DNA from 2 places in the Bradyrhizobium sp. SZCCHNRI3052 genome. Region 1 is predicted to be linked to the other one. Evidence: predicted binding sites of a transcription regulator. Region 1 holds the regulator's gene; the other holds the start of a gene.
The links. Region 1 encodes PhoB, which activates phosphate uptake and scavenging genes when phosphate is short. Its sites were predicted from a motif close to TGTCATNNANCTGTCAT; they were not measured.

Region 2: a site for PhoB is predicted at 3,126-3,142, ahead of QW887_RS17535 (Orn/Lys/Arg decarboxylase N-terminal domain-containing protein). Genes of this name have one in related genera too.

Annotation. Positions count from the first base shown of each region.
Region 1 is NZ_JAUETW010000008.1:3,926-8,437, reverse strand. Features, by position in the region: gene QW887_RS21255 (HoxN/HupN/NixA family nickel/cobalt transporter) at 1-1,101, opposite strand, end outside; gene QW887_RS21250 (trypsin-like serine protease) at 1,278-2,594, opposite strand; gene phoB (phosphate regulon transcriptional regulator PhoB) at 2,742-3,449, opposite strand; gene phoU (phosphate signaling complex protein PhoU) at 3,466-4,182, opposite strand; gene pstB (phosphate ABC transporter ATP-binding protein PstB) at 4,213-4,512, opposite strand, start outside.
Region 2 is NZ_JAUETW010000005.1:383,015-387,526, reverse strand. Features, by position in the region: gene cobD (threonine-phosphate decarboxylase CobD) at 1-683, shown strand, start outside; gene QW887_RS17550 (adenosylcobinamide-GDP ribazoletransferase) at 680-1,399, opposite strand; gene QW887_RS17545 (histidine phosphatase family protein) at 1,396-1,989, opposite strand; gene cobT (nicotinate-nucleotide--dimethylbenzimidazole phosphoribosyltransferase) at 1,989-3,044, opposite strand; gene QW887_RS17535 (Orn/Lys/Arg decarboxylase N-terminal domain-containing protein) at 3,187-4,512, shown strand, end outside.

The DNA of each region.
Region 1 (4,512 bases):
GCTTCGTATCACCGGCGGGTTTAGCGCCCCCGCATGAACACTGGCAAGCGCTTCCCCGGGGATAGCCTCGGAACCGCGCTGGCTGCGACCGAGCAGCATGGCGACCGCCCAGATCAGTCCGAACAGGCCAATCGCGACGATCCCGAGATTGGCGACATCGTCGCCCAGCGCGGTGGCGACCCCCGTCCATCCCCCGGTCAGGCCAAGCCGCGGCGCCAACAGCGTGATCGCCTCGAAGCCGCCGATCACCAGCGCGATGGCAACGGATGCGCCGGTGATCACGAGGTTATAGCGCAGCTTGCGTGCGGGATCGGTCAGCGCCCAGCGATAGGCGCCCGCCATCAGCATGCTGTCGGCGGTGTCGACGGTGGCCATCGCAGCCGCGAACAGCGCCGGAAACACCAGGACATGGGCGAGGCTCGCGCCGCGCGCTGCCTCGGTTGCCGACAGGCTGAGAAGCCCGATCTCGCTCGCAGTGTCGAAGCCGAGACCGAACAGGAAACCGAGCGGATACATGTGCCAGGCGCGTCCCACCAGGCGGAGCACCGGGCGCAGCAGGCGGAAGAGGATGCCCCGTCCGGAGCTTCCGGCGGTTTCCATCTCGGACTGCGGCTGTGCGGCGCGGCGCCAGAGGTTCACGAACAGAATGAGGTTCGCCAACGCGATCAGCAGCAGGAAGCCGGCCGACACCGACGTGCCGATGACGCCGCCGATCGCCCTGATCGCGCTCTCTTCATCCAGGAGGTCGGCGCCGGCGATGAGGCTCACGACGATGGTGGCGATGACGACGACGCTGGAATGGCCGAGCGCAAAATACAGGCCGGCGGCGCGCGGGGCGCTACCGTCCTGCACCAGCTTCCGTACGACGTTGTCGATCGCCGCGATGTGATCCGCATCGACCGCATGGCGCAGTCCGAGCAGCCAGGCCAGCATCGCGGTGCCGACGATGGTGGGCCGGTCGGCGTAGAGCGCGAACGCCCAGGCCCAGGCGAGCGCGTTGGCGGCGACCAGCCCGCCGACGAGCGCAACGTTGCGGCCGGGCTGCGATCGCCACCACAGCAGCCGAGGGGCACGAGGATGATCAATTTGAACAATCGTCATACTCGGACTATAGCAAGAGCCAGGCCAGTTCGGTAAAGCCCCCCGCTGCAGGCAAAAACTGCAGGAAAACGTGGGCGGCCCTTCCCGGATTGCCCTCTCGCTTGGCAACCCGCTATCCAGTCACGCACAGATCATGACCAGCGGCGGGACATCTTCTTCTCTCGCCCCTCCTTCGCTCACCGCATCGAGGCACTCTGTGCCGTGATCTCGCGCCGCACGACCGCCTCGAACTGGCTCGCGGGGGCGGCGAACATCAGCCGGGTCTCCTCGTGGAACGCCGAGAAGATGCCGACCACGGCCGGCTGTCCGCCGACGTCGGCCATGATGGGGGAGCCCGAATAGCCGAAATTGGCGAGGCAATGCACCGTCAGCAGCATCTCGTCCTTGGTCATGCCGGCGCTGCAATTGCGCTGGCCGGTCGGCGAATAGCGCCGCTCCTGGCCATAGCCGATCTCGGAGATGGTTCCGGCCGTGGTCGCAGCCTGCAATTCCTCGCGCGTCAGCGCCCTGACCTCAACCGGCTTCGACGGCAGCGCGTCCTTCAGCACGATCAGTGCCCAATCGGCGGGCGAGCGGTCGAGCGACCATCTGTCGTGCCGGGTCGGGACGAAATCGGGCGCCACGATCAGCTTGTCGGCGACCGACGATGCCGCCGGCGTGCCCCTGTTCATGCCGGCCAGGAAGCGGACGTTGCCGGGGCTGACCTGCGCCACGCCGTTGAACACGCAATGCGCCGCGGTGAGCACGACGCGCGGCGCGACCAGCGTGCCGGTGCACCAGCCGCCGGTCGAGTATTGCGCGACGGTGACGACGCCGATCGACGACGCCGGCCACGAGGTGGGATCGACGACCTCGCCGATGTGGCGGTCGAGCCCGAGCAGTTGCTCCGGACGCGGAGCGGCGATGCCGGCCTCCGCCGATTCCGGCTTCGGCCGCCAGGCCGCAATGGCACTCTGGGCCTGGACGCGCTGCGGCTCGGTCAACTTGACCCGCTGCACGTCGCGGCCGGCCGATCGCACGCCGCTACGGCCCGCCATCACCAGCCAGGCATAGCCCTGCACGACGTCCTGTTTCACACCGCGGCCGTCGAGCAGCATCAGGCCGAGCATGTATTGCGACTGGGCGAAGCCCTGCGCCGCGGCGCGGCTGAACCAGCGGCCGGCTTCGCCGTAATTGCTCGCAACACCTTCGCCGTTGACGTAGGCGATGCCGAGATAGTGTTGCGCGACAGCGAGCCCCTGATCGGCGGCCTTGCGGTACCACGCCAGCGCCTCGGCGGGGTTGCGCGGTTGGCCCCAGCCGAAGGCGTGCATGAAGCCGACGTCGAACTGCGCCCGCGCATCGCCCTTGGCGGCCAGCGGCAGCAGCCGTCGCATCGCCGCCGCATGCTGCCCGTTGCCTGCCGCCGCGACCGCGTCTTCGAGCTCGGCGGCCGTGGCGCCCGCCGCGCCGCCGAGCAGCACGGCAAGAGATATGATGATGGTCTTGATCAAGGGCGTCCGCTGGCACCGAAACATCGTGACGGGCCACGAAGCAGACACGATCAAGACGGCGGCGGCGTGGCGGAAAGCGGACCGCGATCTCCTCAATCGGGCCGCCTCGCGTCTCACACCTGCTGCGTCCTCACGCCCGATCGCCCCTTACACCTGCTCGCTCTTGGCGAAGCGATCATCGAGCGCATAACCGGCGCCGCGCACGGTGCGGATCGGGTCCTGCTCGCGGCCGGGATTGAGCAGCTTGCGCAGGCGGCCGATATGGACGTCGACGGTGCGCTCGTCGATGTAGATGTCGCGGCCCCAGACACTGTCGAGCAGCTGCTCGCGGCTGAACACGCGGCCGGGATGCTCCAGGAAGAACTCGAGCAGGCGGTATTCGGTCGGGCCGAGATCGATCGGCCTACCAGAGCGCGCCACGCGGCGCTTCTCGCGGTCGAGCTCGATGTCGCCATAGGACAGCACGGTCGCCAGCCGCTCCGGACTCGCCCGCCGCAGCAGGCCTTTCACCCGCGCCAGAAGCTCCGGCACCGAGAACGGCTTGACGATGTAGTCGTCGGCGCCGGTCGCGAGGCCGCGCACGCGCTCGCTCTCCTCGCCGCGTGCGGTGAGCATGATGATCGGCAACTGCCGGGTCTCGGTCCGCGCCCGCAGGCGGCGGCACAGCTCGATGCCGGACAGGCCCGGCAGCATCCAGTCGAGCACGACGAGATCGGGAACACGCTCCTTCAGGCGCGTGTCGGCCTCGTCGCCGCGCGCCACGGTCTCGACCTCGTAGCCTTCGGCCTCGAGGTTGTAGCGCAGCAGCGTCGTCAGCGCCTCCTCGTCCTCCACCACCAGAATTCGGGCGCCCATGTCTGAACCGTCTCTCTCAGTTGCCGGGGATCGTCGATGCGAAGCTCGTCATGTCGCCCTTCGGGCGCTTGTCCATGATCTGCTGGCCTTCGATCATATAGAACACCGTCTCGGCGATGTTGGTCGCGTGATCGCCGATGCGCTCGATGTTCTTGGCGCAGAACATCAGGTGGATGCAGAACGAGATGTTGCGCGGATCCTCCATCATGTAGGTCAGGAGCTCGCGAAACAGCGAGGTGCAGATGGCATCGACTTCCTCATCGCCCTTCCACACCGTCATCGCCGCCGGCAAATCGTGCGCGGCATAGGCGTCCAGCACCGTCTTGACCTGCGACTGCACGAGATCGGTCATGTGCTCGAGCCCGCGGATCAGCTTCAGCGGATGGAAGTCGCTCTCCAGCGCCGCGACGCGCTTGCCGATGTTCTTGGCGAGATCGCCGATACGCTCCAGATCGGTCGCCACGCGCATCGCGCCGACGATCTCACGCAGGTCGACCGCCATCGGCTGTCGCCGGGCGATGGTAAGAACGGCGCGCTCCTCGATGATGCGTTGCAGCTTGTCGACCTCGGCGTCGGTGGCGACCACCTTCTGGCCGAGCGCGATGTCGCGTCGCACCAGCGCATCGACGGAATCGACGATCAGCCGCTCGGCGAGGCCGCCCATCTCCGATACCAGACGGGTGAGGTCCTGCAGATCGCTGTCGAACGCCTTGGCGGTATGTTCACTGGCCATGATGATCTCCTGAAGACAATGTCGTCGGCGTCAGCCGAACCGGCCGGTGATGTAATCCTGGGTCCGCCGATCGCTCGGCGAGGTGAAGATCTTGCTGGTGTCGTCGAACTCGATCAGCTCGCCGAGATACATGAAGGCGGTCTTGTCGGAGACGCGCGCCGCCTGCTGCATGTTATGCGTCACGATGGCGATCGTATAGTTTTCGGCGAGTTCCTGAATCAGCTCCTCGACCTTGGCGGTCGAGATCGGATCGAGCGCCGAGCACGGCTCGTCGAACAGGATCACCTCCGGCCGGACCGCCACGGTACGCGCGATGCACAGCCGCTGCTG
Region 2 (4,512 bases), on a different contig from region 1:
AGCATGCGCTGTGCTGGCGCCGTTGCGGTCATCGCGTCAGTCTGGTCGATGATCTCGATGCGCTCGCTGGCGCCGATGTCGCCGTGGTCGTGAATCCCAACAATCCGACCGGCCGCCTGCTGCCGCGCGACGCACTGGTCAGCATCGCAGCGGGGCTGCGCCGGCGCGATGGTCTGCTGATCGTCGACGAAGCATTCATCGATCTTTATCCCGCCGATGCCAGCCTGGCAGCCGACTTGCCGCCGGCGACGATCGTGCTGCGCTCGTTCGGCAAGGTTTACGGCCTTGCCGGCGTCCGCCTCGGTTTCGCGATCGGCTCCGTCGACATTGTACGGCAACTCCGTGATGCGCTCGGGCCTTGGGCCGTGTCCGGACCGGCGCTCGCGATCGGAACGACGGCGTTGGCGGATGAAAACTGGTTGCACCAGACACGCGCCCGTCTCGCGAAGGATTGTTCGCGCATTGACGATCTTCTGAGCATGGCCGGCTGCGCGGTCCTCGGCGGCACGCCGCTGTTCAGACTGATCACATCGCCGAGCGCGCCTGACATTGCCGACCGGCTCGCCCGCCATGGCATCCATGTCCGGCGTTTTCCGGCTCAAACAAGCTGGCTGCGCTTCGGCCTGCCGGGCCATGAGACAGGCTGGCAGCGGCTAGCGCAGGCGCTCGGCAGCGCGTCCTAGCCGAGAACGCAGGCGGCAAGCAGCAGCGTTTCCGTGACCTCGATGCTGGCGCCATGGCAATCGCCGGTGATGCCGCCGAGCCGCCATTGCCAATAGAGCGCGATTCCCGGAACCAGAGCGATCGCGATCAGCGTCGGCACCGCACCGGCCAGCGCGCCGATCGCGAGCGCGCCGCCCCAGGCGACGATGACGTTCCAGCCGACGCTGTTCGAGATGCTCGCCCCCAGCCCTGGCTTCAACGACAGCAGGGTCTTATTGCAGATCAAAGTCCCCCAGCGTGCCCAGGCCGGGATCAGCACCAGCGCCCAGGCCGTCGGGCCCGTCGCCAGCTCGGCGATCAGCACCAGCTTGGCGGCGATCTGCAAGCTGATCGCGACGACGGCAAAGCTGCCGGCATGGGGATCGCCCAGCACGGCGATGAAGCGTTCCGGCTTGCCATGCGAGGCGCCGAACGCGTCGGCGACGTCGCCGAGCCCATCGAGATGCAGCGCGCCGGTGATCCCGATCCAGGCGACCAGCACGGTCAGCGCGACGATCCAGGGATCGGCATCATGAAAAAGGCGGCCGACCAGCGCCAGACAGGCGCCAATCACCAGTCCGGCTGCCGGAAACCAGACCGACGCCCGTGCAAGATCGTCCGGTCGCGACTCAGCGACCCGCGGTGTCGGCAGCCGTGTCAGGAACTGCAATGCGATCCAGAATTCACGCAGACTCATGGCTGGATGATCTCGACGATTTCGCCCCAAGATACACCATCACCGCCCAGCCCGGCTTCGAGCGTGATCCGCGTGCCGGGCCGGATGCGCAGGCTCCACAGCTGGCGCAGCGGCCAGCCGAGCAGATGCGAGAGCGCTGCGCGCATGGCGCCGCCATGCGCAACCACCAGAACCGGCGCAGGCTCGGGCCGGGCAAGGATACGATGTGTTGCGCGCGCCACTCGCGCCTGCAAATCGGACCAGCTCTCACCGCCCGGCGCCCGGACCTCAGCATCGGCATGGAAGGTGTCGAGCAAGGCTTCGCCTCCGGGCTCCGCGGCGATGTCGCGATGCGTCCGCCCGTCCCAGAGGCCGAAATCGAGCTCGCTCCAATCCGCGTCGATGTCCAGCGCGCAGCCGGTCAGCCGGGCATAATCCTCCGCGGCCGCACGTGCGCGCGCCAACGGCGAGCTGACGACGCTGTGCCAGATCCGGCTCCGCGTCTGCCGCCGGAATTGATCCCAGCCGGGCTCGCTGAGCGGCGGGTCGGTACGGCCGTCGAGATGGCCGTCCCGTCCTGTCGTCCCGTGCCGCAGCAGATCGATCCGCATCAGGCTTCGCGACCCGATACGGCGGCCTCGGCGAACGTCGCCATGCCGTTGTGGAGTGCGCAGGCGAGCCGGATGATCGGCAGCGCAGTGGCGGCGCCCGAGGCCTCGCCAAGCCGCAGATCGAGGTCGATCAGCGGACGGGCACCGAGCGCATCGAGCACGATGGCGTGGCCGCGCTCGGCCGAGCGATGCGAGAACAGCAGCCACGGACGGCAGGAGGGATTGAGGCGGACGGCGACCAGCGCCGCGACCGAGACGATGAAGCCGTCGACCAGCACCGGCCAGCGCCGCTGCGCGGCGGCGACGATCGCGCCGGCCATCGCAATGATCTCGAAGCCGCCGACGGCAGCCAGGACGTCCGCGACGGCCGCTCCCGCCGTGAGCCCGTGTCGCCCCAACGCATCGGCAATCACCGCAGCCTTCCTCGCCCGTCCGTCGGCGTCGAGCCCGGTGCCGCTGCCGACGATGTCCGCGGGCGCGCATGACAGCAGCGCAGCGGCGATCGCTGCCGCCGACGTCGTGTTGCCGATCCCCATCTCGCCGAAGATCACGAGCTGCGGCGCGTGATCGGCCTGCCGCGCCACCGCGCGCCGTCCGGCGTCGGCCGCGAACGCAACCTCCTCCGGCGTCAGCGCCGCCCCGGTGCTGAAGTCGCGCGTGCCGCGCCGCGGCTTGTCGACGACGACACCGGGCACCGGCTCATCCGCCAGCGTACCGACATCGACCACCTCGAGCGGACAGCCCAGGCTGCGCACCAGCACCGAGATCGCTGCGCCACCGGCCGCGAAGTTGTGCAGCATCTGCACCGTCACTTCCGGCGGATACGCCGACACGCCCCGCGCCGCGATGCCATGATCCCCCGCGAACAGCACCACCGGGACCCGATCGGCCCCCGGCCGCTCCAACGCCTGCAGCGCCGCCAGCTCGACCGCCACCTGCTCCAATCGCCCAAGGGCACCAATCGGCTTGGTCAACTGGGCCTGGCGTTCCAGCGCCGCCTGCCGATGGAGCTCGGACGGGGCCACACAATCAAGGCTGATCCATTCGGGAAGCACCACGGATCCTTTCAGCATCACTCGGGTTCGGGACGATTGCCACCGCGAGGCGGCCGAGACAAGCTCCGTGAGGCGCCCTATTGTCATCGAACCGTCATCGAACGTGACGACAGGTGGCTGCCACCCAGCCCGAAAGACTCTCATGGAATACTTCCGCCGCTTCACCTTCCTGTTCGCCGCTCCCGTGTTCGAGACCGACGACCTTGCGGGCGTCCGCTTCAACCAGATCATCGAGGAGATCCAGCGCTCGGGCTTCGAGGTGGTGCGCGCCCGCAAGCTGGAGGACGCCGAGATCGCCGTGCAGACGGATGCCGCGATCGGCTGCATGGTCGTCGATTGGGGCAAGAAGGGCCTGGAAGGCAAGACGGCGTCGCTGATCAACCTGATGCGCCGTCGCGGACTGGACTTCCCGATCATCCTCCTGATCCGCCGCAAGCGGTTCGAGGATCTGCCGGTCGAGGTGCTCGACTTCATCGACGGATACGTCTTCCTGTCGGAGGAGACGCCCGCCTTCATCGCCAAGAACCTGGTCAGCCGGCTGAAGCAATATGCCGAGACACTGAAGACGCCATTCTTCGGCGCGCTGGTCGACTACGCCGAGGAAGGCAACCAGCTCTGGACCTGCCCCGGGCACAATGGCGGCGTGTTCTATAGCCGCAGCCCGATCGGCCGGGTGTTCGTCGAGCATCTCGGCGAGGCCGTGTTCCGGGACGACCTCGACAATTCCGTGCTCGATCTCGGCGATCTCCTGACCCATGAGGGGCCGGCGCTGCGCGCGCAGAAGGAAGCGGCGCAGATCTTTGGCGCCGAGAAGACCTATTTCGTCCTCAACGGTACCTCGACCTCCAACAAGGTCGTGCTCGGGGCCCTGGTCACCGACGGCGACCTCGTGCTGTTCGACCGCAACAACCACAAGGCCGCCCATCACGGCGCGCTACTGATCTCCGGCGGAGTCCCGATCTACGTCCCAACGGTTCGCAACCCCTGGGGCCTGATCGGCCCGATGCGCTGGGATCTGCTCGATGAGGAGCACCTCCGGCAACAGATCCGCGACAACCCGCTGGTCAAGGATCCTGACGCCTGGCGCAAGCCGCGCCCGTTCCGCGTCGCGGTGGTCGAGCAGTGCACCTATGACGGCACGATCCACAGCGCCGAAATGATCCTGAAGCGGATCGGGCACCTCTGCGACTACATCATGTTCGACGAGGCCTGGGCGGGCTTCATGAAATTCCACCCGCTCTACGCTGGCCGCTTCGCCATGGGCCTCGGCGATCTCGGGCCCGACGCTCCCGGCATCATCGCCACGCAATCGACCCACAAGCAGCTCGCGAGTTTCTCCCAGGCATCGCAGATCCACGTCAAGGACCGCCACATCAAGGGACAGCGGCGGCGGATCGAGCATCGCCGCTTCAACGAAAGCTTCATGCAGCACGCCTCGACCTCGCCGTTCTACCCGCTGTTCGCCTCG